One region of the Nocardiopsis valliformis DSM 45023 genome, then DNA from elsewhere that is predicted to be linked to it. Evidence: riboswitches for the same ligand, from Rfam matches in the RefSeq annotation. Region 1 holds a riboswitch; each other region holds the start of a gene.
The links. A riboswitch is a leader RNA that binds a small molecule or an ion and turns the genes downstream of it on or off. The one in region 1 is predicted to bind cobalamin.

Region 1 (7,515 bases):
TTGGGGTGCTCGCCGGGCTGCCGGACGACGCCTTCGAGCACGACGGACAGCTCACCAAGCGGGACCTGCGGGCCTCGGCCCTGGCCCGGCTAGCGCCCTCTCCCGGCGAACACCTGTGGGACGTGGGGGCGGGCGCCGGATCGGTCGGGATCGAGTGGATGCGCGCCCACCCCGCCTGCAGGGCCACGGCCGTGGAGGCCGACAGCGGGCGGGCCGAGCGGATCGGGCGCAACGCGGGACGGCTCGGGGTTCCCGGCCTGGACGTGGTCACCGGGCGGGCCCCGGACGCCCTGGCCGGACTGGTCGCGCCCGACGCGGTGTTCGTCGGCGGCGGCGCCACCCGGCCCGGCGTGCTCGACGCCTGTCTGAGCGCGCTGCGCCCCGGGGGCCGTCTGGTGGTGCACGGGGTGACCCTGGAGACCGAGCAGTTGCTGGCCCACGCCTACCGGACCCACGGCGGAGAACTGACCCGCCTCGCGGTGGAGTCGGCGGCGCCCATCGGAACCTTCACCGGCTGGGCCCCCGCGCGCACCGTCACCCAGTGGGCCCTGTTCGTACCGGTCCGACACGACTTGGAGTGACTCGGGCGGTACCGGGGATGCCTCGGCCCCCTCCGGATTCCACTGTCTTCCGCCCTCAGCTCCTCCTCGGCGTTACCCTGGCCATGTGCGGGGCATGAACCACCACACTCGGTTGCTTCCCCGACAAGCCGCCGAACACCCGGGCCTGAGGCCGTGTCCGCGTCATCGCCACCCGTCGCTGAATCACTCAGGGGGACACATGACCGTCGCAGAGCACTACCCGCAGCCCGAAACGCCGACGCTCCCGATGAGCCCCGAGTTGTTCGAGCACCTCGCGGAACAGGCATTCGAGGCCGACCGCGTTCGTATGGAGATGTTCAACGGGAAGGTCTGGGTCCACAAGGTGACCGACGGAGCCCACGCGGGGATCCTCACCTGGCTGATGCGTGAGTTCATGGCCCATCGCCCCGATCTGGACCTCCTCACCAGCGGACTGGGAATCAAGGTCGACACCTATCGCAACGGGCGCGCCCGTCCCGACGGTGTCCTCTCACCGATCGGTCACTTCGACCAGGCGGGGGAATGGGCTGACCCGGACGGAGTCCTGGCCGTGGTCGAGGTCACCTCCTGGGACGCCGACACCCATGCCCGTGATCGTGTCGAGAAGCCCGCCGCCTACGCGGCCACCGGAATCGGCGTCTACCTTCTGGTGGACCGGGACGCCAACACCGTGGTGGTGCACAGCCGACCCGTTCAAGGCCAGTACCTGGACCGAAGCACCCATCCCTACGGTGAGGCCGTTCCCATCCCCGGTATCGGCGTCACCCTGGACACCACCGGGCTCAAGCGCTTCACCCGCTGACGCGGCTGACCGGGGCCAGGCACAGGGGCGTGGTCAACGGGGCCGCGCCGGGTCGTACAGGTACGACTCTCCCCCCGACCGGGGATCGAGCGCCCGCCCCACCAGGATCACCGCCGCCTGGCGCAGGCCCGCCTCCTCGACCGCGTCGGCGATGGTGGCGACCGTGCCGCGCAGCACCGCCTCGTCCGGCTGGCTGGCCCGGTACACCACCACGACCGGGCAGTCCGCGCCGTACTCGGGCTCGATCTGCCCCATCAGCTCCCGCACCCGGCGGATCGCCAGGTGCAGCACCAGTGTGGCCCGGGTCGCGGCGAACGCGGCCAGGGACTCCGACTCCGGCATGACGGTCGAGCGGGCCTGGGTCCTGGTCAGCACCACCGACTGGGCCACCAGTGGCACCGTCAGCTCACGTCCCGCCAGCGCCGCCGCCGCGGCGTAGGCGGGAACCCCCGGGGTGACGTCCCACGGGACGCCGCGGTCGTCGAGGCGGCGGGTCTGCTCGGCCAGCGCCGAGTACAGCGAGGGGTCGCCCGAGGTCAGCCGGACCACGTCGAGGCCGTCGCCGTGCGCGGCGACGAGCCGTTCGGTGATGCGGTCCAGGTCCAGGCCCTGGGTGTCCACGAGCTCGGCGCCGGGCGCGCAGTGGTTCAGTACCTCCGGGTCCAGGTAGGTCCCCGGGTACAGGACTACGTCCGCCCCGGCGAGCATCCGGGTGGCCCGGACGGTGAGCAGGTCGGCGGCGCCCGGACCGGCCCCCACGAAGTGCACGGTCACGGCTTCACCCACCTCGGCGTCCAGACTCTCCCCGAGGGCGAGACCCGTGTACCTGAGGCGCCGACGATGAGCAGGCAGCGCATGTCGATGCCGGCCGGGTCGAGTTCGCCCAGGGTGGTCACCGTCAGGGACTCACCCTCGCGACCGATGCCGCGCCCGACCACGACGACCGTTTCGGGTTTGCGGTGTTCCAGCAGGACCCTGACCGCCGTGGCGATCTGTTCGGTGCGTGAACGCGAGGCCGGGTTGTAGACCGCGAGCGCCATGTCGGCCTCGGCGACGGCGCGCAGCCGGCGTTCGACCACCTCCCAGGGCTTGAGCCGGTCCGACAGGCTCATCACCGCGAAGTCCCCGCCCACGGGGGCGCCCGCCCTGGCCGCGACCGCCTGGACGGCGCTGACCCCGGGCAGCACCCGGACGGGCACCGCCGCGTACTCGGGGTCCTCGGCGGCCTCGAAAACGGCGGTGGCCATGCCGAACACCCCGGCGTCCCCGCCGGAGACCACCGCCACCCGCTCCCCTTGGCGGGCCAGGTCGAGGGCGAGCCGGGCGCGATCGAGTTCGACGGTGTTGCCGGAGGCGTGCCGGGTCAGGCCGGGGCGCTGCGGGACACGGTTGACGTAGGGGCCGTAACCCACCACGTGGTCGACCTCGGCCAGCGCGGCGGAGGCCTCGGGAGTGAGCCAGTGGTCGGGGCCGGGACCCAGCCCGACGACCAGGAGTTCGGCGGCCACGGCGGCGGGCTCGGTGGCCTGCGGCTCCGGTACCGCCTGTTCGCGGGACCTCCTGCCGTTGCGGCTGTCCCCGGTGACCAGGATCAGCGAGAAGTAGGGCACCGTGGCGGGGTCGACCTCGGCGACGGGGAGCCTGCGCTCACCCTCCATGGAGGCGCGCTCCACGTACACGGCGTGCTCCAGCCGCCCGGCCGACTCCAGCGCGCGGCGCACCGCGGGGAAGGTCCGGCCCAGCTTTATGATCACCGCCGCGTCGGTGTCCGCCAGACGGCGGGCCAGCTCCGGCTCGGGCAGGGTGCCGGGCAACACCGTGAGCACGTCGGTCTGCCGGACCAGCGGAGCCGCTGCCGCTGCCGCCGCCGCGCCGAACGCCGGGACCCCAGGCACGATCTCGGTCTCGTACCGTTCGGAGAGCCGGTCGTGCATGTACATGTACGAGCCGTAGAACAGCGGGTCGCCCTCGGAGAGCAGGACAACGTCGCGTCCGGCGTCCAGGTGTGCGGCCAGCCGCGCCGCGGAGTCCTCGTAGAAGTCGGCCAGCGCTCCCGCGTACCCGCCCGGGTGGTCGGTCACGCCGGTGGTGACCGGGTAGGTGAGCTGTTCCTCCACCGCTGAGTCCGGGATCAGGGAATCGGCGATACGGCGGGCGTTGGACCGCTTGCCCACACCCGCGTGGTAGGCCACGACGTCGGCGTCGGCGATCAGACGGGCCGCCTTGAGGGTGATCAGCTCGGGGTCGCCGGGGCCCACCCCGACCCCGTGGAAGCTTCCGCTCATTCCTCCTCCTTCGCGAGGGCGTTCAGCGCCGACGAGGTCATCGCCGACCCGCCGCGGCGCCCGCGGACCGTCACGTACGGGATGTCGGCGCCGTGCTGCCGGGCAAACTCCGCGAGGGCCTCCTTGGACTCGGCGGCACCGACGAAACCGACCGGGCAGCCAATGATCGCGGCCGGGCGCGGGGCTCCGTCGGCCAGCATCTCCAGCAGGTGAAAGAGCGCGGTGGGCGCGTTGCCGACGGCGACCACGGAACCCTCCAGCAGCGGCTCCCAGAGCGAGACCGCGGCCGCCGTGCGGGTGGTGCCCCACGCGCGTGCCAGGTCGGGGACCCTCGGGTCCTTGAGGAAGCAGAGCACGTCGTTGTCGTGGGGGAGGCGGTTCGCGGTCACCCCCGTGGCCACCATGGTGGCGTCGCACAGGATGGGCGCCCCCGACTCCAGCGCGGCACGGGCTGCCGGGACCAGATCGGGATGGATCAGCAGGTCGTCGGCCAGCTCCACCTGGCCGGTGCCGTGGATCATCCGTACGGCGAGCCGCTCGGCATTGGCCGGCAGGTGGCCCAGCCGTGCCTCGCTCCGGATGATGGCGAAGGAGTCGGCGTAGATCGCGGGCCCCTGGTCGATGTACTCGTAGCGCCGGTTCGGTCGGCGGAGCGCGGTCATCGGGTCTCCCCGGGGTCGGTGGGTTCTCCAAGGTCGTGGCTGTGTTCGCCGGGGCCCGGGCTGTTCTCTCCGGGGATGAGGAGGGCGCGCCACGGGGTGAGGACGAGTTCCTGGTGTCCGGCGGCAGCGGCCTCCGAGCACAGGGCCTCCACGGCGGCTCGGTCCAGACCCTCGTCCGGGACCGGTACGTGCCGTCCGCCGCCGCGGGTGGGCCCGTACGGCAGGGGCGGCGCGGGTTCGGGCAGCCGCGGATCGGGCTGCTCGGGCGCGGTCAGTGGGGCCGCGAGTTCGTTGACGTGCCACGGCGCCTGCGGGCCCCGCCCGCGCCGTTCCAGGAACTCGTCCGCGAACCGCAGCAGGGCGCCGGCGGCTTCGTCGAGCCGTACCAGCGGCCCCCAGGCGTCCCCGATCCTCAGCTGCGCGGTCCGGTCGTCGAGGGCGACCAGCCCCAGGTCGCAGGCGCGGTCCAGGAGGTCGCCCCGGCCGTCGTCCAGTACGAAGAGGAAGCGGCCGGGCAGGTCGGCGCGGTGCGGGGCGGAACACAGCATGGTGTCCAGCGCGGCCGCCACGGGTCGTAGGTCGGCGCGGCCGCCGACACCGGCACCCGTACCTGGGGAGACCAGCACGTTGCGCACCAGCTCGTGGCTGGGGAAGGGCAGCAACCCGGTCCCCTCCAACGCCTGGAGCACCTCGGCGTCCAGCTCGCCCTCCCGGCCGGGCAGAGCGCGCAGTTGCAGGTTGGCTCGGCCGGTGACGTGGATCCGTCCGTCGCCGTACCGCTCGGCCACGGCGGCCAGCGCGCCCAACGAACGGAAAGTGACCCTGCCGCCGACGAGCCGGAGCCGGACCAACAGGCCGTCGTCCGCGGGCCAGGGGCGCAGGGCGCCGGGGCAGCGGTCGCGCCGGGAACGGCGCACGGGCGGTGGGGTACCGGTCGGGGACATGCGTGTCTTTCGGGTCAGGGGCTTGTTCGCGGGGCCCGTGTGTGACCTGGCGGTTTCACACCGCCAGCGCCAGCAGGTCTTCGGACTCGGGATCGACCGGTACGGAGCGCCTTCCCGGAGCGTCGCTCCAGTGGCTGTCCCGGGAACCGAGTCCCGCGACGTGCCCGCCCGTCACCCTCACCGCTGCGCGTCAGTCCCGGATTCGCACCGGGTTCCCTGCCCCACGAAGTGGAGTTTCACTGGCCCGAAGAGGGTACCCCGCCCCCTCCCGTAGTGTTTCGGCGGACCGGACTTCGACGAGGTCACACCGGAGCAGGACCCCCTCCGCCGACGCGGGGCAGGGGTGGGGCGCCCTCAGGTTCCTCTTCGCCACCGGCAGCTGTTCGGCTCTATCCGGCCGCGCCCGGCGCGTAGGCGCGGGCCTGGAGGCCGTAGAGCTCGGCGTAGGTTCCACCCCGGGCGAGCAGTTCGCGGTGGCCGCCCGATTCCGTGATCCGGCCCCGGTCCATCACCAGGATCAGGTCGGCTCCGGCCACCGTGGAGAAACGGTGCGAGACCACCACGGTCACCGCGCCGGTCCTGGCCCCGTACACCCGGGCCCGTTCCATGTACCGGCGGAAGATCGCCTCTTCGCTGTGCGCGTCCAACGAGGCCGTCGGCTCGTCCAGCACGAAGAACAGCGGGTCGCCGCGCATCGAACCACGGGCCAGGGCGGTCCGCTGCCACTGCCCCTCGGACAGGTCTGTGCCGCCCAGTTCGCGGCCCAGCTGACTGTCCATCCCCTCGGGCAGCCGCTCGACCAGATCCCCGGCGTCGGCGGCGTGTACAGCCCCGCGCAGGGCATCGGTGTCGTCGATCCTCGACAGGTCGCCGAGCCCCACGGTCACGCCGAAGCGCGTGTGGAAGCGGCCGAAGTCCTGGAACACCGCCGAACACCGTTCCCGCCAGGCCTTGACCGAGACCCCCGCCAGGTCGGCGCCGTCCAGCCGGATACTCCCCGAATCCGGTGCGTACAGCGACAGCAGCAGCTTCACCAGGGTGGTCTTGCCCGAGCCGTACTCGCCGACCACCGCGACCACCGCACCCGCGGGCAGCTCCGCGGTGACCCCGTCCAGTGCCCTGCGGTCGGTCCCCGGGTAGGTGAAGTCCACCCGGTCCAGGGAGATACCCCGCCTCAGCGCGGTGGGCGGCGGGCCGGCGGTGACGGCGCGTGCACGCTGGGCGCGCACGTAGGCGCGCAGCCACAGGTACGGTTCCACGACCCTGCGCGAACCGGCCGCCTCCACAGTGGCGGCCACGGTGCTCTGCATGGTCTGGCGCAGGCTGACCGCCATCATCACGGTCAGGGCCAGGTCGCCCACGCCGCCGGCCCCGGTGGCGGCCCGGTACACGACCAGCGCGATCGCCCCGGCGAAGGCGGCCACGAACACCGCCCACCCGGCGGCGTTCCACAGCGCGGCGCTGACCCGGGCCCGGAACCGGATCCGGACCGCCTCGTCCCAGGCCTGCTCCTGGAGTCCGATGAGCCGGTCGGCGGCTCCGGCGACCCGGACCTCCTTACCGCCCTCGGCCGAGGCCACCGTCTCGAACAGGTGCTGCTGCAACCGGTAGGACTCCGCTCCGGCCACCTCGGCGCGCTGCACGAACAGCTGCCCCCGGTGGTTGCACCAGACAGGTACCGCCGCCAGCGGGATGAGCACCAGCAGCAGCGGGTGCACACTGCCCAGCAGCACCACGGTGAGCAGCAGTTTCAGGAGATTGGACAGGCTCAGCAGGGCGTTCCAGGCGCTGCGGGCGATCAACCCGGTGGAACGGCGCACGATGCTGACCCGGTCCAGGAAGTCGCTCCGCTCCAGGTGTTCGAGGCCCTCGACGGAGTTGATGTCGCGGTGCACCAGCGGGTGCAGGCCGAGTCTGCCGGTACGGTCCGCGACGGTGCCCACGCAGTCGTTGGTGAGGTCCTGGATGACTAGGGTGAGCGCGTAGGCGAGGGCGACGCCGGCCGCGCCGATCAGCGCGGTCTCCGACGAACCCCGCGCGGTGGCGTCGAGGGTGGCGCGCATGGTCAGACCGACCGCGGCGACCGAGACCACGGACACCGCGATCACCCCGAGCGTGCCCGCCGTGTACCCCGGGGTGCTCCTCCACGACAGCCCCAGGACCTCCCACCACAGGGAAAGGTAGCGCCTCATACCCGGTCCTCCCTTTCCGCTGCGTCCGCTGATTCCGCCGTTTGCCCGC
Region 2 (7,090 bases), on a different contig from region 1:
AGCTTTCTTGTCCCAAGTTCTAGGAGAGGTCTGGGGTGCGAGCTCTGAGTGATCATCGCCGCAAGGCGGCGTTCGTCGAGGGCATCAGATTCGAACTCTGACTGGCAGGCCTAGTGGCTGTGAGTAAAGGCCTAATCACATGCTTAGAATATGCTTTGTCTGCCAATCAGGCATTATGTCCTTTTTGGATTCCAATTGCCGTGCAATTCCACCAGCAGTACCTGTCCGACGCCAAGAACCCCAACGGTTACTGCGGCATCGGTGGTACCGGCAACAGCTGCCCGATCGGAGTGGCCTCTGCCGACGACTGACCCCGCCTCCCGCGCCGCTGTGCCGGGGAAGCGCTGCTGACGACCGCCGCGGCTCCGCCCGCGGTGTGCGTTAGCGTTCGCCCATGGACTGGATCGATCGGATTGCCTCGGTCAGGCGCTGGGGGAGAAACGGCTACCGTGCCCCGCACAAGCCGCTCCTGCTGCTGTACGCGCTCGGTGACCACCAGCGGCATGGTGCGCGGCAGATTCCCTACAGCGAGGCTGAGCAACGGCTTTCGGTCCTGCTCGAGGAGTTCGGCCCGCCCCGGCGGACCTCACCGGCCTACCCGTTCCACCATCTGACCAGTGACGGGTTCTGGTGTGTCGACACCGTCGCCGGTGAGGGTTCTCCGGGGGCGAGTCCCGGGCTGCTGCGCCGCAGTCAGGCCCGGGGGAGTCTGGTCCCGGAACTGGCGGAGGCACTGGACCGTGAGCCCGGGCTGCTGGAGCGTCTGGCGCACTTCCTGCTGGAGAGCAATTTCGAGCCCTCCCTGCATACAGAGATCTCCACCCTGGCGGGCCTCACGCTGGCCGGTACCCCGCTGAGTACTCGGGACGAGCGGCTGGGCGCGCGCCGTGACCCGGGGTTCCGTGACGAGATCCTCGTCGCCTACGAGTACCAGTGCGCGTTCTGCGGATACGACGGCTGGATCGACGGCTTCTCCGTGGGACTGGAGGCGGCGCATGTGCGCTGGTGGGCACTGGGCGGGCCGGACGAGGTGGACAACGGGCTGTGCCTCTGCTCGATCCACCACCGTCTTTTCGACAGGGGGGTCCTGGGCCTGTCCGAGGACCTGGGAATCGTCGTCTCCACACGTTTCGTGGGGCGCTCTCCCGCAGCCGAGGGGATGGTTTTGGACCTCTCGGGGAGACCCGCGGGAAAGCCGCAGGCGGGGCTGTCCACCATCGGTCGTGAGTACGTTGCCTGGCACACGCGTGAGGTCTTCCGAGGGCGGGCTCGAACAGGGGTGGAAGCCGGTACCTCTACCTGACCCGGTTCGGGCGGCCCCGCAGCGGAAGCCGGGTTGCCCAACAAGGTAACGGAATGATATCGGTGGGGGGTGCGAGTAGAAAGTGTGCCCAGCGGTGCCCCGGCCCCCGCCCCACCCGCCCCGACCACTTCGTGGATGGAGTTCGCCCGCGTCGCCGCCATGGCCGCGGTCGTCGTCGTGCACGCCTACTCACCCCTGGTGAGTACCATCCACGCCGACCTCGGCGGCCCCACCTGGTGGACCGCCAACGTCGTGGACGCCGCACTGCGCTGGTGTGTGGCGGTCTTCGTGATGATCAGCGGCGCGCTCCTGCTGCGCCCGCGCGACGAGGAGCCGGGCGACTTCTACCGCAAGCGCTGGGCCAGGATCGGCGTGCCCCTGGTCGTGTGGACCGTCGCCTACCTGGCCTGGCACCAGTGGCGTGAGGGGACCGACCTCTCCCACGCCCTCTCCCAGGCCGCCTCGGGTTCGCCCTCGATCCACCTCTACTTCCTGTACGTCATCGCGGGCCTCTACCTCTTCACCCCGTTCCTGCGGACGGTGGTGGCGCACACCTCGCGTACGGGTCTGTGGTGGTTTGCCGGGGCGGCTCTCGCGGTGGGCTTCGCCGATCAGGCGCTCGCGCTGGCCGACGGGGCGGGCGGCGTCACGGCCGTCACCCGGTTCGTGCCCTTCCTCGGCTACTACCTGCTGGGGTGGCTGCTGCTGAACACCGACAGCGGGCCCCGGGCCGTACGTACGGGGGTCGTGGTCTTCATCCTGGGCGTGGCCGGTACCGCGGCGGGGGCCGGGGCGGCCGCACTCTCCGAGGGGGAGTGGGGCACTGGAGGTGAGTACTTCTACGACTTCCTCTCCCCGCCGATGATCCTCGCCGGTGTGGGCGCCTACCTGACCCTGCGTGCCGCGGGCACCCGCCTGGCACAGGCGCGGAGCCCGATGGCGGAGACCGCCCGCCGGGTCGTGAGCGCCGTGGCCGGGTTGAGCTTCGGCGTCTACCTGGTGCACGTCATGGTGCTGTACACCCTGCGGGACCTGTGGGGGATGCCCGAGGGGTTCCTCACGCTGTTCGCCGCCGCTGGCTACGCCGTCGCGACCGCCGTGATCAGCCTCGTGCTGGTGGCCCTCGCCCAGCGGGTCCCGCTGGTGCGCGCCACCGTCTGAGCCGGAGCCGGTCGCTTCGGGGTGGTCCGGGTCAACCGTGCCCTGTCTCACGGAGCGCATCCAGGCGCTCGCGGTACTCCTTCGTGTCGATCTCTCCGCGCGCGAAGCGCTCGGACAGTACCGTCGCGGGCGTTCGGGCCTCCGTCGGCGCGGTGGACCGGCTCTCCCTGAGCAGGTGCCTGGTGAGCGCCACTATCGCGAGAATGATCAGGATCCACAGCAGGACCATCCCGACGGTCATGAATCCGAACGTCCAGCCGCCCATTCCTTCGTATCCCCAGCCGTGCATGACCGCAGTCCCCTCCTCGGGTTCCCTCCTATCAGAGTGCGTACCCGCAGTTCACGGCGTCCAGTGCCGGAGGCCCCCGGGGCCGGGACGAAGGTCCCGCCGTCCGGCGCCCGCCCGGGGGACTTCCGCGAGTGAGTCCGGGCGCTGAACCTTTGTACGCGTGACCCGTGTAAGGGCCGGACAAGTACGGCGGGAACCAGAGATACTGGGGGGAGAGGACGCGGCACGGTGGGGCGGACGCTCGACGCCGCTGGAAGGGGACGCAGTGACAGGCGAGCACGGCCCGGGAGAGCCCGGTCCATTATCAGGAGTCGCCTCGGAGCAGGCCCTGCACCACGCCGCACAGCAGATCCAGGACCTGGTGCGCACGCAGGGGAGGATGAACTCCCTGCTGGAGGCGGTGCTGGCGCTCAGCCAGGACCTGGAGCTCTCCGCCGTGCTGCACCGGGTGGTCACCACCGCGATGGACCTGGTCGGAGCCCGGTACGGTGCCCTCGGCGTTCTCCATGAGCAGGGCAGCGGCCTGTCCCAGTTCATCCCGGTCGGGTTGAGCCAGGAGGAGATCGAGCACCTGGCGGGGGTCGAACACCCCACCGGGCAGGGGCTGCTCGGCCGCATGATCCACCAGCGCGAACCGCTGCGGATCCAGGACATCGGCGCACACCCCGACTCCGCCGGTTTCCCGCCCGGCCACCCACCCATGCGCACCCTGCTCGGAGTGGCGATCAGCGTGCGCGGGCGCGTCTACGGCAACCTGTACCTGTCCACCCGGCACGACGGCCTGCCCTTCGACGTGCAGGACGAAGAGGTGGTCACGGCCCTGGCCGGTGCCGCTGGTGTCGCCATCGAGAACGCCCGCCTGTTCGAGGAGGTCCGCTCGGGAGCCGAACGCTTCCAGCGCCTGCTGCTGCCGCGCCTGACCGATCTCGGGCCCTTCGACGTGGCCGCCGTCTACCGCCCCGCCAGTGAGGGCCGCCACCACCTCGGCGGAGACTGGTACGACGCCCTGATGCTTCCCGACGGCGCCTGCGCTGCGGTGATCGGCGACGTGGTCGGCCACGACCTGGTCGCCGCCGCGGCCATGTCCCAGACCCGCAGTATGCTGCGCGCCCTGCTGTACGACCGGGGCACCCCCGCCAGCAAGGTGCTGGCCCAGCTGGACCACACTCTGCACGCCATCACGGAGAACCCGGTGACCACGGCCTGCCTGGCCAGGATCGAACCCGCGGACCGTGGTTGGGATCTGTGCTGGAGTACAGCCGGCCACCCGCCGCCCCTCCTGCTCGCCCCCGGCAGTGAACCCCGCTATCTGGAGGCGGAGCCCGGACTGCCGCTCGGCGTGGACGTGGCGTTCGACCGCCCGGACCACCGGTGCGCGCTGTCGGTGTCGACGACGGTGGTGCTCTACACGGACGGTCTGGTCGAGCACCCCCGCCACTCCCTCGACAGGGGAATGGACGCCCTGGCCGAGGTCGCCGCCAAACACGCGGAGGGATCCTTGGCGGAGTTGTGCGAGGCCCTGGTGGCGAACGCACCCGGGGACGGACACGACGACGTTGCGGTCCTGGCGCTGCGTACGCCCGCCGTCCTGCCCGTCGTGTAGGCCCCGAAAGGCCCTTGTTATCCTTCCGGGGCCAGTCGTACCACGTAGGTGGTCAGGGAATCCGGTGCGAATCCGGAACTGACGCGCAGCGGTGTGGGGGACGGGCGGGGTACTGACGCCACTGGGGCGCGGGCACGCGGACGGCGACGTCCGCACGGCACCGACCTTGGGAAGGCACCTCGTCCGGAGGAACCCGAGTCCGAAGACCTGCTGGCCCCTCCGCGTCGAGTGCGCGGAGGCGCTCCCATGCCAGGCTCCGCGTTCGAGCCTCCGACACCCGAGGCATGCCCATGTTCCGCCACGGACCATCCCCCGTAGCCCTCCTCGTCCTGCCCGCCCTCCTGCTCACCGCCTGCGGTACCGGCCAGGCTGAATCCGACGGGGGGACGGGCGCCGCCGCGGCCGACGGCGGCTACCCCCGCACCATCGACAACTGCGGTTACGAGGTCACCCTCGACGCGCCCCCGGAACGGGTGGTCTCCCTCAACCAGGGCACCACCGAGATTCTCCTCTCCCTGGGACTGGAGGACCGTGTGGCGGGCACCGCCACCTGGACCGACCCGATCATGGAGGGGCTGGAGGAGGCCAACGCCGACATCCCCCGGCTGGCGGAGAACAACCCCTCGTTCGAGCGGGTCCTGGAGGCCGAACCCGACTTCGTCACGGCCTCCTTCGTTTCCACCCTGGGCACCGGAGGAGTCGCCAGCCGGGAGCAGTTCGAGGAGCTCGGTGTGTCCACCTACGTCTCCCCGACCGACTGCGACGCGGGCAAGGACAACAGCAGCGGGGGAGACGGCTCCCGCAGCGAACAGCTCACCCTCGACGCGGTCTACGGCGAGATCCGCGACCTCGCCCTCGTCTTCGATGTCGAGGAGCGCGGCGAGGAACTCGTCGGGGAGCTCCAGGAACGGGTGGAGGAGGCGACCCGGGACCTGGACGCCTCCGACGTCTCCCTCATGTACTGGTTCGCCAACTCCGAAGCGCCCTACCTGGCGGGCTGCTGCGGTGCACCCGGCGCCATCACCCGTGCGATCGGCGCCGAGAACGCCTTCGACGACACCCACGACGAGTGGCCCCAGATCAACTGGGAGACCGTCGCCGACCGCGACCCCGACGTGATCGTGCTCGGCGACCTGACCCGTGAGTCCCAGACCGCGGAGACCGCCGAGGCCAAGATCGCCTTCCTGGAGGGCAACCCGGCCACCAGCAACCTCACCGCGGTCCGTGAGGAGCGGTACGTCCTGCTCAGCGGTCAGGCCATGAACCCCGCCATCCGGACCGTGGAGGGGGTCGAACTGGTCGCCGAGGGCCTGCGCGAGCTCGGGCTCGCCCAGTGACCCGTGCGCGACTGGCGCTCCTCACCGGCGGCGGCCTGGTGGTACTGGCCGCCTCGGTCTCGGTGGCGGTGACCATCGGCCCCGCCGACATCACCCCCGCCGAGGTCTGGAGGTCGGTGGCCGCGCGGCTCGGCTTCGGGCAGAGCCCGCTGTCGCCGCTGCGCGAGGGCATCGTGTGGAACCTGCGCCTGCCTCGGACCCTGCTCGCCGCCGTGTGCGGGGCGGGTCTGGCCCTGTGCGGCGCGGTCATGCAGTCGCTGCTCCGCAACCCCCTGGCCGACCCCTTCGTGCTCGGAGTCTCCTCGGGTGCCTCGACCGGTGCGGTCGCCGTGATCGTGCTCGGCTGGGGTGTGGGGGTGGTCTCGATGTCGGCCGGAGCCTTCGTCGGTGCCCTGCTCTCCTTCGGGATGGTGATGCTGCTCAGCCACACCCTCGGCGGCAGCATGGACCGCGTCGTACTGTCCGGGGTCGCGGCGATGCAGCTGTTCTCCGCTCTGACCTCGTTCATCGTGCTGACCTCGGCTGACGCCGAGACCACCAGGGGCGTGCTGTTCTGGCTGCTGGGCTCCCTCAGCGGTGCGGGCTGGTCCGACGTGTTCCTGTGCGGGTCGGTGCTGTTCGTGGTGCTGGCCGTCTGCTTCGCCAACACCACCACGCTCGACGCCTTCGCCTTCGGGGAGGAGGCCGCCGCGAACCTGGGGGTGCGTGTCACGCATGCCCGCATCGTCCTGTTGAGCGTCACCGCCCTGCTCACCGCCGTCCTGGTCAGCTCGGCCGGGGCGATCGGGTTCGTCGGGCTGGTCCTGCCGCACGCGGCCAGGGCGCTCACCGGTTCCGCGCACGCCCGGCTCCTGCCGGTGACCGCCCTGGCGGGCGCCATCTTCCTGGTGTGGGTGGACACGGTCGCCCGTACCGCGCTCGACCCGCAGGAGATCCCGGTGGGGGTGGTGACCTCGCTCATCGGGGTGCCCGCCTTCATCGCCGTGCTGTACCGAGCCAGGAGCAAGACGTGAACGACTCGGACCGTCTGGTCGCGACGGATGGGCTCAGGACGGAGGGCGGGCTCAGAGCGGAGCGGGTCAGCCGTGAGGTCGGCGGCAGGCTCGTACTCGACGACGTGACCATCGCGCCCCGCCCGGGCGAGACCATCGGCCTGCTGGGCCCCAACGGCTCGGGCAAGTCCACTCTGCTGAGGCTGCTCTCCGGGGTGCTCGCCCCGTCCGCTGGTGTGGTCACCCTGGACGACAGACCCCTGGCCAGGACCGGGCGCCGCGCCCTGGCACGGCGGATCGCTACCGTCCAGCAGAACGCGCACACCCAGACCGAGCTCACCGTCCGGGAGGTCGTCGCCCTGGGCCGCATCCCGCACCGCCGCGCCTGGGCACCGATGTCCGCGG
Region 3 (7,515 bases), on a different contig from region 1:
GCCTGGTGTCGCCGGTGTGGCTCGGGTGTGTGCCTAGCTCAGGTCGGCGCGGACCCGGCGGGCCGCCTCGACCATGTTGCGCAGCGCCTGCTCGGTCTCCTCGTAACCACGGGTCTTCAGACCGCAGTCCGGGTTGGCCCACAGGTTCCCGGCATCGATGTGCGAGGCCGCCAACCTCAGCGAGGCCTCGATCTCCTCGACCGAGGGCACCCGCGGCGAGTGGATGTCGTACACGCCCGGGCCGATCCCCCGCTTGTAGCCGCGCCGGCCCAGGGCCTCCACGAGCTCCATGCGCGAACGGGCCGCCTCGACGCTGGTGACGTCGGCGTCCAGCGCCTCGATGCCGCCGACGATCTGGTTAAACTCCGAATAGCACATGTGCGTGTGGATCGTGGTGGTCGCCGCCACGCCCGAGGTGGCCAGACGGAACGAGTGGACCGCCCAGTCCAGGTACGCCTGACGCTGCTCCTCGCGCAGGGGCAGCAGCTCGCGCAAGGCCGCCTCGTCCACCTGGATGTGGCGGATACCCGCCTTCTCCAGGTCCGCGACCTCGTCGCGCAGGGCCAGACCGACCTGACGGGCGGTCTCCCCGAGCGGCTGGTCGGTACGGACGAACGACCAGGCCAGCATGGTGACCGGACCGGTCAGCATGCCCTTGACCGGCTTGTCCGTGCGCGACTGGGCGTAGGTGATCCACTCGACCGTCATCGGCGCGGGACGCGAGACGTCACCGAACAGGATCGGGGGACGCACGCAGCGCGAACCGTAGGACTGCACCCACCCGTTCTCGGTGGTGGCGTAGCCCTCCAGCTGCTCCGCGAAGTACTGGACCATGTCGTTGCGCTCGGGCTCGCCGTGCACGAGCACGTCCAGGCCGATCTCCTCCTGGAGCGCGATGACGCGGTCGATCTCCGCACGGAGGGTCTGGTTGTACTCCTCCGTGGGCAGCTCGCCCCGACGATGCGCGGCTCGGGCCCGGCGCAGCTCCGGGGTCTGTGGAAACGACCCGATGGTGGTCGTGGTGAGCGTGATGTCCGTGGGCGCGCCGCGGTCCTCGGGGCGCTCGTAGGCGTCCGGGCCCAGGGCGTCCAGGCGGGCGCGCACGCGGGCGTCGGTGAAGGACGGGTTCTGGGTCTTGGCGGCGTCGAACTCGGCGTCCTCGCCCTCGGTCAGGACGCGGCCGAGCAGGGCCACCTCCTTGGCCTTCTGTTTGGCGAAGGCCAGCGCTCCGCGCAGCTCGGGGGCCAGGGAGGTCTCGGCGTCCAGGTCGATGGGCACGTGCAGCAGCGAGCAGGAGGTGCTCACGGTGAGCTCGTCGCTGAGGGCGAGCAGGGTGCCCAGCCCGGCCACGGCGGCGGGCAGGTCGGTGCGCCAGACGTTGCGGCCGTCCACCAAGCCCGCGACCAGGCGAGTGGAGCCGAGGCCGGAGACCGCGGTGAGGTCCGCGACACCCTCGGAGTCGGTGACCAGGTCCAGGCCCACAGCCTCCACCGGGGAGTCCTTGAGCACGCGCAGGGCGGCGGCGCCGATGGATCCGAAGTAGGTGGAGACCAGGAGGGAGGGGCGCTCGGTGAGGGACCCCAGGCGCTGGTAGACGCGCTCGAGCCGGCCGACGGCGGCGCGGCCCTCGTCGGTGGCCAGGATCGGCTCGTCGAGCTGGACCTCGGTGGCACCAGCGGCCTTGAGGTCGCCTAGGAGCTTGGCGTAGGCGTCCAGGAGCTGGTCGAGCAGCTCGATGGGCTCCCAGCCCTCGGGGGCATCGTCAGCGGCCTTGGCCAGCAGGAGGAAGGTCAGCGGGCCGACCAGCACGGGACGGGTCTGGAAACCGGCCTCGGCGGCCTCGCGGAACTCGGCAACGGGCTTGTCACCGACCAGGCGCGGGCGGGTGCTCGGGGAGAGCTCGGGGACGAGGTAGTGGTAGTTGGTGTCGAACCACTTGGTCATCTCCAACGGAGTGGCCCCCTGCACCCCGCGGGCGAGGGCGAAGTAGCGGCGCAGCTGCTCGTCCCGGTCCTCGGCCTGGGCCGGGGAGGTGAAGCGGGAGGGCACGAGGTCGAACAGGACCGCCGTGTCCAGCACGTGGTCGTAGTAGGAGAAGGTGTTGGACGGCAGGTCGTCCACACCGGCCTCGCGCAGCTGAGCGTAGACGCCCTTGCGGAGCTCGGCGGCGACGGCGTCGAGCTCGGCGGCGGTGGTGCCGCCCTTCCAGTAGGACTCACTGGCGCGCTTGAGTTCGCGGTCGGGGCCGATGCGCGGGTAACCGTGCACGGTGGACCGCACGGACGGCCGGACGGCCGGGGTCGTAGGCATGAAGAGCTTCTCTCCCTCGTCGAAAGCCGGGTACCGGCCGCGAGGCGAGCGAGGGCGCGGGCATGCCGGGGAGCGCCGGTTCGGCGCACGGCTGTGCCCGCCCTCGGCCCTCCCTCGGGGCGCGGGACCACCGGCGGCACGGGTGCACCGCCGGGTGGAGGCAGGTCTTCGGACTCGTGGGCGCTTCCGGCGTGGCCGCCGGGTCTCCTACCGGTCACCGCTTCCCAGTTCCCGACTTTTCCGGTCGGATCACCAGTGCTTATGGCGACAGTCGTTCCCACTCACCGCTGCGGGGCAGTCCCGGATTCGCACCGGGTTCCCTCTTTCGACACGCACCTCCCGCCCTGAAGGGCTTCCAGGGTCGAAATGGTGGAGCGTGTACCTTCCACGCCTGCAAGTATAGGGAGCACCCCCTCCGCCCCTGAACCCGGCGTGGCCCCCGCCCGCACGAAGCGAACCTCCGCCGTGTGCTCGGCATCACACCCGACATCAGCGTTACGTGGGAGAGCGCGCCCCCGCCTCCCCCGCGAACGTTCGTCTGACGATGAACGTGGAGAACCCCAGGTGAAGCAGCAGAACCCTCAGACCCTGGCCCCCGACCGGCCCTTCCTCACGGTCGCGATCGCGATGGTCGTCCTGCTGGGGCTGGTGCTGTCGGCCGCCCGACCACCCGGTCTGCTGCCGGACAGCGCCAGCGCCGACAGTTCCGCCGAGCAGTCCGCGGCGGACGAGGAACGGCTTCCGGCCACCGGTGAACCCGACCGCCTGACGACCGTCGCCCCCGACGCCCTCCCCGGGATCGAGGAGGCAAGAATCGCTTTCGAGGGCGACAGTGACACCGACGTCGCCTACCCGGTCATCCCCAACGCCACCCCGCTGTCGGACTTCCTGGACCGCACCCTGACCGCCCAGGTACAGGCCTTCGAGGCAGCCAACCCCGGAGCTCGTTCGTTCGTCGGCGAGTGGGGGCTGACCGCCGCGCAGGAGGGGATCGTGGGGGTCCGGCTGACCAGTGAGGAGACCGACTCCGAGGAGACCCGCGAGGGCCACAGCACCTACTGGTACGAGACCGGCGACGGTACGGTCCACGGCTCCAGCCACCTGATCGCCGGGCAGTCCGAGCTCACCGAACTCAACGACCGGGTGCGCGAGGCCGTGTCGGACACCGACGCCGTGCCGTCCGCGCTGCACCCGATCAGCTCCCTCTACGACTCCGTGGGCTTCAACCCCGACGGCGACCTCGTGGTGGAGTTCGACTCCGGCCAGGTCGCCCCGGCCTCGGCGGGCCGGATCCACGCGGTGATCCCCCGGGAGGAGGCCGAGGCCCTGCTGTCCGAATTCGGACTGCGCGTACGCGAGGCCGCGACCACCGGCGTCAACGAGTTCACCATCGACCGGGCCCCCGAGGCGGACAAGGACGGCTCGAGCGCGGCCGCCCCCGGCGTGCTGCCCCCGCGTGACGACTCCGTCGACTGCGCCGACCCCGACACCAAGTGCGTGGCCCTGACCTACGACGACGGCCCCGGCGGGCGCACCCCCGAACTGCTGGACGCCCTGGCCGAACACGACGCCAAGGCCACCTTCTTCGTGACCGGGTACCCGATCATGGAGCAACCGTGGGTATTGCGGCGCACCTACGCCGAAGGCCACGAGCTGGCCAACCACACGCTCAGCCACCCCAACCTGACCGAGATCGGGGCAGGTGCGGCCCGCGCCAACATGGAGGCCACCCAGGCCCTGGTGTACCGGGAAACCGGCTACACGATGGATCTGATGCGCCCGCCCTACGGCGCCACCAACGACAAGGTCGCCGAGATCACCGCGGAGCTCGGGCTGGCGCAGATCCTGTGGAGCGTGGACACCAACGACTGGAAGGACCGCAAGGCCGACGTGGTGCGTAAGCGCGCGCTGGACGGCGCGGCCGACGGCGCCATCATCCTGATGCACGACATCCACTCCACCACCATCGACGCGTCCATCGGCATCATCCGTGAACTGGACGAACGCGGGTACACCATGGTCACGGTGTCGCAACTGCTGGGCACCACGGAGCCCGGCGGAACCTACGTCGACGGCGTCCCCGAACCCCCTGTGACAGAAGAAGAGGAAGGCACGGAGGAGACCTCCGAGGAAGGTGCTTCGGACGACTTGGGGTAACCCCGGGACATTCCCGTCCCGGGGCGGTGTCCACATGTGGACACTGCCCCGGGACCAGGGACGTCGTCCCCTATGTTGCTCCCAGCAGCCGTGTGAGCACCTGCCCTAGGGACGAGGGAGTCGGGTTTTGTCGTCGAGGAGAATCGAACCGGACCGAACCGCTCCCCGGCCGTGTGCGGGCCGCCACCCGTTCTGGTCCGGGGCGGTGGCCGTGGCGCTGCTCCTGCCCCTGGCCGCCTGTGAGAACGAGATCGTGGGCGGGGGCGACCCCGAAGAGCTCACCATGCTGGTGGACGAGGTCGAGGACGGTTTCGGTGAGTGGCGCGGGGACGCCGGGGACTTCACCGGCCACCACTACGAGCCGGAGGGGGCGGAGGTCAGCGTCGCCTACCCGGAGTTCGAGGGGGCCGAGGCGTTCTCTGAGGCCCTTGCCGCGCAGGTGGACCAGGAGGTCCAGGACTTCCGGGCCGGGACCCGCGACCCGGTGAGCCTGGAGATCAGCTGGGAGCTGGTCGCCGCCGGGGACGGTGTACTGGGTGTGCGGCTGCTCCGCACCGAACTGGACATGCACGGTCTGCGTGAGGGCTACTCGACCTACTGGTACGACGCCCGGGCGGGCGCCGCGGCCTACTCCACCGAGCTACTGGCCGGGCAGGAGGAACTGACCGAGCTCAACACGATCGCGCGCGAGGAGCTGGCCGACGACGAGCAGGTGGACCCGGAGGCACTGTGGCCGGTGCAGCGGACCTACGACTCGATCGGCTTCAACGACGCGGGTGACCTGGTCGTGGAGTTCAGCGACGGGCACCTGTCACCGATCGTCGAGGGGCACGTCCCGGACAGCGAGCCCGGACGCAAGACCGTGGTGGTCGAGCACGAGCGGGCCCAGACGCTGCTGTCGGACCTGGGCACGCGGGCCCGGGAGGCAGCCATGGTGGACCAGCCCGACCTGGAACTACCCGAGACTGAGGCGGACGAGGACGCGGAGGACCCCGGTCCGGTGCCGGGGGTGATCACCGCCGGGGAGCCCGGGGTGAACTGCTACGACGGCGAGACCAAGTGCGTGGCGCTCACCTTCGACGACGGTCCGGTCGAGGCCACCCCGCACCTGCTGGACATCCTGGCCGAGGAGGAGGTGACGGCCTCGTTCTACCTCAACGGCGGCCCGGCCCTGACCCGGCCGAGCGTGCTGCGGCGGGCCTACGCTGAGGGCCACGAGATCGCCAGTCACGGTGACGAGCACGAGCACATGAACAGGATGAAGGCCGACGAGCTGTCCCGGCAGACCGCGGCGGTGAGCGCGATGATCCGCAGGCAGACCGGGTACACCGTGGACCTCTTCCGGCCGCCGTTCGGCGCCACCAACGACGACGTGCACGACGAGGTCGAGGCCCAGGAGATGGCCGAGATCGCGTGGACGATCGACAGCCAGGACTGGGAGAGCATCAGTCCTGACGAGATCGTGGACAACGTCATCTCCCGGATGGACCCGGGCGCGGTGGTACTGCTGCACGACCCCCAGCCCGCCACGCTCGCCGCGGTCCCGGAGATCATCGAGCAGCTGAAGGACGATGACTACGTGTTCGTGACCACCACCCAGGCGCTCGGCGGCCCCGAGCCGGGCCGGGTCTACCCGGACGGCTGGGACGGCGACTGGTAAGGGGCGGCGACCTGGACACGCAAGGGCGGCCGGTGGGAAGTCTCCGCACCGGCCGCCTTCTCGTTCCCGGATCGGCTAGCTGGCCTCGGAGGGCTCCTGGACCACCTTCAGCGCCGGGGCCGGGGCGTCGGAGCCCACGGCCTCCTGGATCGACCGGTAACCGGCGGCGCGCACCAGCCTGGCCAGGCCGCGGTGGATCCGGCGCGGCCACAACGGACCGCCGTAGATCAGTCCGGTGTAGCCCTGGACCAGGGTGGCGCCGGCGCGGATCCGGGCCCAGGCGTCCTCGGGGGTCTCGATCCCGCCGACCGCGACCAGGGTCACCCGGTCACCCACCTTGGCGCGCAGACGGCGCAGGACCTCCAGCGAACGCTCCTTGAGCGGGGCGCCCGACAGGCCGCCGGCACCGGCCTCCTCGACCTCGACATCGGGGGTGTCCAGCCCGGCGCGGGAGATCGTGGTGTTGGTGGCGATGATCCCGTCCAGGCCCTCGGCCAGCGCGAGGTCGGCGACGGCGTCCACGTCCTCGTCGGCCAGGTCCGGGGCGATCTTCACCAGTAGCGGCAGCTCGGGGCGGCCCGCCTCGGCGAGGGACTCGCGGACCGCGGTGACCAGCGGCAGCAGCTGCTCCACTCCCTGGAGGTTGCGCAGGCCCGGGGTGTTGGGCGAGCTGACGTTGATGACCATGTAGTCGGCGTAGGGTGCCAGCCGCAGGGCGCTGAGCGCGTAGTCGGCGGGCGCCTCGGCCTCGGGGGTCACCTTGGTCTTGCCGATGTTGATCCCCACCAGCGGGCCCTTGCGCTGGTGGTGCAGGCGTTCGGCGACCAGCGCCGAACCCTCGTTGTTGAAGCCCATCCGGTTGACGATGGCGCGGTCGGCCACCAGCCGGAACAGGCGCGGCTTGGGGTTTCCGGGCTGGGGGTGGGCGGTGACGGTACCCACCTCCACGTAGCCGAAGCCCAGGGCGGCCAGACCGCGCGGGCTCTCAGCGTTCTTGTCGAAACCGGCGGCCATGCCCAGCGGGCCGGGGAACTCTCGGCCCAGGGCCTGCACGGTGAGCTCGGGCTCACTCGGTCCCAGGACCCGCTCCATGGTCTCGGCCACACCGGGTACGGCGGTCACGCCGCGCAGGGCGGCGAAGCTCAGCTTGTGGACCTTCTCCGCGTCCATGTGGCGCAGGACCGAGCTGAAGAGGACTTGGTAGAACACGGTCATCCGTTTCCGTCTCCCTCGCGTTCGGCGAGAAAGCGTTCGAGTTCCGCGCCGAGCTCGTCGGCGGTGGGCAGGCCCGCGGCGTCGTCGGACAGCGGGGCGGGGCCGCCGCCCTCCTCCGAGCGCGAGGACATGATGTCGTCGTACTGACGTTCCAGGTTGGCGACCACGCGCTG
Region 4 (7,515 bases), on a different contig from region 1:
CCAGGGCGATGACCGCACCGGAGGACCAACCGGCGATCACGTAGGGGCCCGAGGGCTGTTCGGCGCGCAGGGCGGCCAGGTAGACGTCGGCGAAATCCTCGACGCGGTCCGGCACCTTCGCCCCGGTCAGGGGGTCGGGGGCCTGGAGTCCGTAGCTCGGCCGTCCCAGCAGCTCGGCGAGTTCGCGGTAGCAGAGCACGTTGCCGCCAGCGGGGTGCACGACGAACAGCGGCGCCCTGCGCGCGGGGGTCCCGAGCGCCGAAGGTTCGGTGTGGGCCGAGGGGCCAGTCTGGGCCGAAGGAGCGCCCGCGACCCCTTCGCCGAGGGCTACCAGCGGTGACCACGCACCACCCCCGCTCGTCTCGATGAGTGCGGCCAGCCCGGCGACGGTGCGTTCGGACAGCAGCGAGCCCAGGGTGATCTGGGCGCCCAGCGTCTGCCGGACCCTCGTCACCACCAGCAGCCCGGCGAAGGAGTGCCCGCCGACGGCGAAGAAATCGTCGTGCGCCCCGATGGGCCCGTGTTCCAGTACCGCTTCCCAGATCGCCGCCAGCTCCCGCTCCAGCCGGGTGCGTGGGGCGGTGAACGGTGGACGCTCCGCCTCCTCCGCTCTTGCCAGCCTGCCCAGAGCGTCTCGGTCGAGCTTGCCGTTGGGGGTCACGGGCAGTGCGTCGATCAGTGTCAACGACGAGGGCACCATGTAGTCGGGGACGTTCAGCGCGAGCGCGGCGCGCAGGGCCGCCGGGTCGAGGCCCTCGGCGCCGGGCCGAGGAACAACGAACGCGGCCAGTCGCTTCCCGGCATCCGCCCCGGTTCCGGAAACGGCCACCACGGCGGCGTCACGCACACGCGGGTCTGAGAGCAGGTGGTACTCGATCTCCCCCGGTTCCACCCGATAACCCTGGACCTTGACCTGGAAGTCGGCCCGGCCCAGCAGTTCGATGGTCCCGTCGGGCAGGTATCGGCCCAGGTCGCCGGTGCGGTAGATCCGCTCTCCGGTGCGCGGGTGGCGGACGAAGGCCGTGTCCGTTCTCTCCTTGTCGCCCCAGTAGCCCAGGGCCAGGCCCACGCCCCCGATGTGCAGGTGGCCGGTGGTCCACACCGGGCAGTCCCGGCCGCTCCCGTCCAGGACGAACCACGGCTGGTTGGTGAGCGGTCGCCCGTAGGGAATGCTCGTCCAGGCCGGGTCCACCTCGTCGATCGGATGGTGGATGGACCAGATGGAGGCCTCCGTGGCCCCGCCCAGGCTGATGACCCGCGCGTTGGGAGCGATCTCGCGGATCTGGTCCGGCAGGGTCACGGGGATCCAGTCACCGCTGAGCAGCACCGTCCGCAGGCCGGGCAGGCGCGTCCCGCTGGCCTGGGCGGCGTGGACCAGCAGCCGCATCAGGGGCGGCGCGGAGTTCCACACGCTGACCCGGTGGCGGAGCATCAGCTCCAGCCAGGCCTGGGGGGTCCAGTCGGTCGGGTCGGGCAGCACCAGGGTCGCACCCGCGTCCGCTGTCCCGAACACGTCGTACACCGACAGGTCGAAGCAGAGCGAGGAGACGCCCAGCACCACGTCGTCGGGGCCGATCCCGTGGCGCCGGTTGATGTCGGAGTTGGTGTTGACCGGTCCTCGGTGGTCGATGGCCACACCCTTGGGGCGGCCGGTGGACCCGGAGGTGTAGATGATGTAGGCGAGGTCGTCCGGAGCGCGGGTCTGGCCGTTGGGGACGTGAGCCCCACCCGGGGCGGCGCCCGGCGGGTCGAGCACGGTGACACCGTCGTAGCCCTCCGGGTTGATTGTCGATTCGGCCACGGCCACCCGTGCTCCGGAGTCGGTGAGCACCGATCGCACCCGCTCCGCCGGCCACGCCGGATCCACGGGGACGTATGCGCCCCCGCAGGCCAGGACTCCGTGCACCGCAATGATCTGGGCGAGGCACTTGGGCAGCACGACCGCGACCCGGTCGCCCGGTTCCACCCCCGCCAGCCGCAGTCGCTCGGCGAAACGGTCCGCGGCCCGGGAGAGCCCGGCGTAGTCCATCTCCCCGTCGGCGGCCACGAGCGCCCTCGCCCGAGGGCTGCCGGTGGCGGCTGTCCGCAAACCCGAGTGCAGCGGGCGGTCGGGCACGGGCGAGACGGGAACGAGTGACTCCCGCAGGGCCGGGGTGTGTTCGGGCAGCAACTCCAGACGCGGTTCCTCCCACAGCCGGGGTGTGTCGGCGAGCCGGTTCAGCAGGGTCTCGTAGGCGGCACACAGGTCCTCGAAGAACCCCTCGGGGAACGCCTCCTCAACCACGTCCCAGACGACCCACAGTCCGCCGTCCGGCAGTTCCCAGAACTGGTGGTCCGCCAGCGCCTGCGGGGTCTCCAAGCGACTGAACGAGGTCTGCGGCATGGGGGTGCCCGCCAGGCCCGGGGCGACCACGAAGGGGCAGGCGGCGGTGCCGGGGGAGCGGCGTCGCCGGTTCAGTTGCTCCAGCACGGCGACCCCGCCGACGTGCAGGTGCTCCATGTCCTCGCGAGCCCGTCGCTGGAGGGCCAGGGCGCGTTCGCCCAGCGGGGCCTCGCCTCGCCAGTCGAACTCCAGCGGGTACATGGACGAGAAGTTGCCGAAGGCCTCGGCCATCTCCTCGGGAAGGAGCAGTCGCCGGGTGATCTGGTTGTTGAGGATGAAGTGGTCCGAACCGCTCCACCCGCTCACAACCTCGCCGTACACGGCGAGCAGGGCGTAGACGGGGTTCAGTCCGCGTTGCCGGGCCGCTCGGCCGAAGGCCTCCCAGCGTTCGGGGGCGAGGATCACTTGGCGGCGGCGGAGTTCGTGCCCCAGGGCGTTCCCGCCTCCTGTCCCGGGGCGCCTTGGCAGGTCGGGCGGGCCGGGCATGGTTTCCACGCGTCGGGACCAGTACCGGCTTGCACGGGACCCCAGAGGGGACTCGGCTAGCTCGGCGAGGAACCGCGCCGCGTCACGAGCGCCGTAGGGGCGCGGGGCCGGCTCGGATCCGGGGGAGGCGTAGCAGGCCTCGATGTCGGCGAACAGGGACAGGCCTGAGGGCAGGTCCATGAAGAAGTTGCTCATGTTGGCGTGCAGTCGGCACTGTCCCTCGCCGTACAGGCTGAGCTGGAAGTCCACCCAGGGCCAGCGGTCGAACGGCAGGGGCGAGCCGGCCAACCGCTCCCTCAGCCGGTCCATTTCCCGCTGTTGTTCGGCGGTGGTGAGGCCGCGCAGGTCGTGGACGCGGACGAGGGGTGGGGTGAACTCCGGTAGCGGATGCAGGCGCAGGTCGTCACCGAGGGTGGCGAGCGAGTCCATGCGGTGCCGCAACGCCTCGTGAACGGCCTCACGGAAGCGTTCGGGGTCCAGCCCGGGGCGTTCCTGTTCGGCGTAGTAGTGCGGTTCGACGGTGAACTCCATGCCCGCACTCGCGCCGACGGCGAGCATGCGCTGCATGTCGGTGAGGTCGTAGGGACCGGTTTCGGTGGAGAGCGGGGGCGGGGGCCCGGAGGGCGGTGCGGCGCGCCGGCCGTCGGCCCGGGTGAGCACGAGCGCCACCAGGTCGTCCAGGGTGTCCTGGGAGAGCACTTCCTGGGCGGTGAGGTCGGCATCGAGGTCGCGCTGGATGAGGAAGCGCAGTCGCACGGCGGTGAGCGAGTCGAGCCCCAGTTCGCTGAGCCGGTTGTGTCGGGCGCGGACGGCCAGGTCCGCGGCCTCTTCCTCGCCGAGCCCGGCCAGGTGGGCGGTGTGTTCCACCAGGGTTGTGCGGACGTCCTCGGCCGAGTGGGGTGAAGCGTCGTCCCGGGGGTCCGCCGTCGCAGTCGTGTCAGACGCCATCCCCGAGGCATGGATCTTATCAATGTTCATTGGCAAGTATTCCGCCTCCCATGTATTGCCTGAGCGTAATAGCAGATGCGCTATTAGTGATGAATCAATGAAAATGGGAGGTGGTGGGGGGTGCATGGGAATCCATGCATCACTCGGGGCTGGGAATAGCACTCCACCACTCCATGGGGATGGACGCTACCAGGCAGTAGTATTACGTGTCCAGGGATTCCTTCGTGCCTTCTGGGGGTGGGAATGGGGAATTATTTGATTCTCCCTCGGGGTGAAATGCGAAGACTTGGCTGATTCTTTTCCCTGCTGTTCGCCGGAGTCTCATGGGCTTCATGCCGCTCCTGTGGCCCCTGATATGCCGGGCATCACGAATTTCCTACTAATCCGATCTACTTTACTTGGAATTCGGGTAGTGTTGCGCCTGTGTGGCTGGTCGGATTGTTGGGGTCTCTAGGGGATGGTGGCGGAAAAAATTCTCTCGCAGGCCCTGGCGGAAAAGGTCTTTCTGCTTGTTTTGCGAGACAGAATAATTTTTCTGTGCTCGTCTTAATGATTCTTTTGGCGAACTGTTTTCGCTGTTTTCTGATGCTCCTGGCGGATGATGATCAAGGAGGTCGTGGGGGAGAATTCCCAGATCAGCGGGAGTGTCCGGGTCGGTTCATCGCGACATGTGTACGTACTCTGCGGCGGCCACGCTTTTGCCCTCCGGTGGTGGAGGCGGGGCTTCTTGGCATGTTCGGTGTGTCGAGGGCTAGATTTAGTAGGACGTCCAACTATATGGTGAGGGTGCCGAGGAGCGGGGAAGCTGGTGCGAATCCAGCACGGTCCCGCCACTGTGACCGGGCAGAACGTCCGGAAGTCAGGCCACCGCTCGCGGCCCGAGAGTCGTGTGATCCACGAGGATGGAGTGAACACGTATGGTCAGCGAGCTGACGCATTTCGTGCATGGCAAGAACGTCCCCGGCCGGACCGGCCGCTTCGGTGACGTGTACGACCCCAACACCGGTCAGGTGCAGGCGCGTGTCCCCCTGGCGGACCGGGCGGAGACCGAGGCGGTCATCGCCGACGCCGTACAGGCCCAGGTCGAGTGGGGTTCCTGGAGCCCCCAGCGCAGGGCCCGGGTCCTGCTGAAGTTCCTCCAGCTGGTCGAACCCGAGCGTGAGGCCATCGCCCGAACCCTGTCCGCCGAGCACGGCAAGACCGTCGCCGACGCGCACGGCGACCTCCAGCGCGGACTCGAGGTCGTGGAGTTCGCCGCCGGTATCCCACACCTGATCAAGGGCGATTTCACCGACAACGCGGGATCCGGGATCGACGTCCACTCCCTGCGCCAGCCCCTGGGCGTGGTCGCGGGCATCACCCCCTTCAACTTCCCCGCGATGATCCCGCTCTGGAAGGCCGCCCCCGCGCTGGCCTGCGGCAACGCGTTCATCCTCAAGCCCTCCGAGCGAGACCCCTCGGTGCCGCTGCGGCTGGCCGAGCTGTTCCTCGAGGCCGGGCTGCCCCCGGGCGTGCTCAACGTGGTCAACGGCGGCAAGGAGACGGTGGACACCCTGCTCACCGACCCCCGTGTGGCCGCCGTGGGCTTCGTGGGCTCCACCCCGATCGCCGAGTACGTCTACTCCACGGCCACCGCGCACGGCAAGCGCGCCCAGTGCTTCGGCGGGGCCAAGAACCACATGATCGTCATGCCCGACGCCGACCTCGACCAGGTCGCCGACGCCCTCATCGGCGCCGGTTACGGCTCTGCGGGCGAGCGCTGCATGGCCATCTCCGTCGCGGTCCCGGTGGGCGAGGAGACCGCGGACGCCCTCGTCGCCAAGCTCACCGAACGCATCGCCAGGCTGACCGTCGGCGCCTCGGACGACCCCGACGCCGACTTCGGCCCCCTGGTCTCCAAGGACGCCCTGGAGCGGGTCGACGCCTACGTCGGGCTGGGCATCGAGGAAGGCGCCGAGCTGGTCGTGGACGGGCGCGGTCACAAGGTCAAGGGTTACGAGGACGGCTTCTTCACCGGGGCCTCGCTGTTCGACCGCGTCACCCCGGACATGCGCATCTACCAGGAGGAGATCTTCGGCCCGGTGCTCTGCGTGGTGCGCGCCGACGACTATGAGCAGGCCCTGCGCCTGCCCAGTGAGCACGAGTACGGCAACGGCGTCTCCATCTTCACCCGGGACGGCGATACCGCCCGCGACTTCTCGCAGCGGGTCAACACCGGCATGGTCGGCGTGAACGTGCCCATCCCGGTGCCGGTCGCCTACCACACCTTCGGTGGCTGGAAGCGGTCCGGGTTCGGCGACCTCAACCAGCACGGACCGGACTCCATCCGTTTCTACACCCGCACCAAGACCGTCACCTCGCGCTGGCCCTCCGGGGTCAAGGAGGGCGCGGAGTTCACGATCCCGGTCGTCCGGTGACCGCTGCGATCTCCGACGAACAGCGCGCGCTGGCCGAGACCGCGCGCGGGTTCGCCGACGAACACCTCGCCCCGTTCGCCGTGGACTGGGACCAGACCAAGCACTTCCCGGTCGACGTGCTCCGCAAGGCCGCCGAACTCGGCATGGGCGGCCTCTACGTCCGCGAGGAGTCCGGCGGAACCGGCCTGAGCAGGCTCGACGGCGTCCTCGCCTTCGAGGCCCTGGCCACCGGCTGCCCGTCCGTCGCCGGGTACCTGTCCATCCACAACATGGTCGCCTGGATGGTCGACCGCTACGGCGATCACGAACAGCGGGCCCGCTGGCTGCCGGGCCTGTGTTCCATGCAGACCCTGGGCAGCTACTGCCTCACCGAACCCGGGGCCGGGTCCGACGCCGCCGCGCTCAGCACCCGCGCGGTCCGCGACGGGGATGACTACGTCCTCACCGGCGCCAAACAGTTCATCTCCGGGGCGGGAGCCTCCGAGGTGTACGTGGTGATGGCCCGTACCGGCGGCGATGGCGCCGCGGGAATCTCCGCGTTCGTCGTGCACCGCGACGACCCCGGGGTGTCCTTCGGCGCCAACGAGGCCAAGATGGGCTGGAACGCCCAGCCCACCCGCCAGGTCCTCATGGACGGGGTCCGTCTGCCCGCCGACCGGCGCCTCGGCGCGGAGGGTGACGGCTTCCGCATCGCGATGAACGGACTCAACGGCGGCCGCCTCGGCATCGCCGCCTGCTCACTCGGCGGGGCGCTGGCCGCGCTGGAGGGCAGCACCGCTTACCTGGGCAGCCGTGAGGCCTTCGGCGCTCCGCTGATCAACGCCCAGGCGCTTCAGTTCCGGCTCGCGGAGATGGCCACCGATCTGGAGGCCGCCCGCTCCCTGCTGTGGCGGGCCGCCTCCGCCCTGGACGAGGGCGACCCCGAGGCCGCGCATCTGTGCGCCATGGCCAAGCGTTTCGCCACCGAAGCCGGGTTCACCGTGGCCGACCAGGCACTCCAACTCCACGGGGGGTACGGCTACCTCACGGAGTACGGCATTGAGAAGATCGTGCGCGACCTGCGGGTGCACCGAATTCTGGAAGGAACCAACGAGATCATGAGCCTCATCATCGCTCGCCGACTCACCGGGGCCGCCTGATGACCAGCGACGCCACCCCCACTGGGCAGACCCCGGACGACGCCACGGTGCTGCTGCGAGTCAACGGCGCGCTCGCCCACGCCACGCTCAACCGGCCGCGCGCGATCAACGCCCTGGACCACGGGATGGTCCTCGCGTTCGC

Region 2: another riboswitch for cobalamin. It lies ahead of D457_RS0100685 (ABC transporter substrate-binding protein); the one in region 1 lies ahead of D457_RS31645 (hypothetical protein).
Region 3: another riboswitch for cobalamin. It lies ahead of metE (5-methyltetrahydropteroyltriglutamate--homocysteine S-methyltransferase); the one in region 1 lies ahead of D457_RS31645 (hypothetical protein).
Region 4: another riboswitch for cobalamin. It lies ahead of D457_RS0101625 (CoA-acylating methylmalonate-semialdehyde dehydrogenase); the one in region 1 lies ahead of D457_RS31645 (hypothetical protein).

The regions. Positions count from the first base shown of each region.
Region 1 covers NZ_ANAZ01000001.1:106,494-114,008, reverse strand. The annotation lists gene cbiE (precorrin-6y C5,15-methyltransferase (decarboxylating) subunit CbiE) at 1-581, shown strand, start outside; gene D457_RS0100580 (Uma2 family endonuclease) at 781-1,383, shown strand; gene cobM (precorrin-4 C(11)-methyltransferase) at 1,417-2,169, opposite strand; gene D457_RS0100570 (precorrin-2 C(20)-methyltransferase) at 2,154-3,668, opposite strand; gene D457_RS0100565 (precorrin-8X methylmutase) at 3,665-4,330, opposite strand; gene D457_RS31645 (hypothetical protein) at 4,327-5,274, opposite strand; cobalamin riboswitch at 5,329-5,533, opposite strand; gene D457_RS0100550 (ATP-binding cassette domain-containing protein) at 5,664-7,466, opposite strand; gene D457_RS0100545 (ABC transporter ATP-binding protein) at 7,463-7,515, opposite strand, start outside.
Region 2 covers NZ_ANAZ01000002.1:10,700-17,789, reverse strand. The annotation lists partial or broken gene D457_RS35500 (peptide-methionine (S)-S-oxide reductase MsrA) at 198-311, shown strand; gene D457_RS35495 (phosphorothioated DNA-binding restriction endonuclease) at 395-1,303, shown strand; gene D457_RS35490 (acyltransferase) at 1,439-2,464, shown strand; gene D457_RS0100695 (SHOCT domain-containing protein) at 2,496-2,753, opposite strand; gene D457_RS0100690 (PP2C family protein-serine/threonine phosphatase) at 3,019-4,356, shown strand; cobalamin riboswitch at 4,372-4,585, shown strand; gene D457_RS0100685 (ABC transporter substrate-binding protein) at 4,647-5,693, shown strand; gene D457_RS0100680 (FecCD family ABC transporter permease) at 5,690-6,706, shown strand; gene D457_RS0100675 (ABC transporter ATP-binding protein) at 6,703-7,090, shown strand, end outside.
Region 3 covers NZ_ANAZ01000004.1:252,870-260,384, reverse strand. The annotation lists gene metE (5-methyltetrahydropteroyltriglutamate--homocysteine S-methyltransferase) at 34-2,310, opposite strand; cobalamin riboswitch at 2,453-2,665, opposite strand; gene D457_RS0105760 (polysaccharide deacetylase family protein) at 2,875-4,467, shown strand; gene D457_RS0105755 (polysaccharide deacetylase family protein) at 4,595-6,127, shown strand; gene D457_RS0105750 (quinone-dependent dihydroorotate dehydrogenase) at 6,203-7,342, opposite strand; gene D457_RS0105745 (proteasome assembly chaperone family protein) at 7,339-7,515, opposite strand, start outside.
Region 4 covers NZ_ANAZ01000002.1:221,446-228,960, reverse strand. The annotation lists gene D457_RS31680 (non-ribosomal peptide synthetase) at 1-3,817, opposite strand, end outside; adenosylcobalamin (AdoCbl) riboswitch at 4,589-4,736, shown strand; gene D457_RS0101625 (CoA-acylating methylmalonate-semialdehyde dehydrogenase) at 4,735-6,234, shown strand; gene D457_RS0101620 (acyl-CoA dehydrogenase family protein) at 6,231-7,373, shown strand; gene D457_RS0101615 (enoyl-CoA hydratase/isomerase family protein) at 7,373-7,515, shown strand, end outside.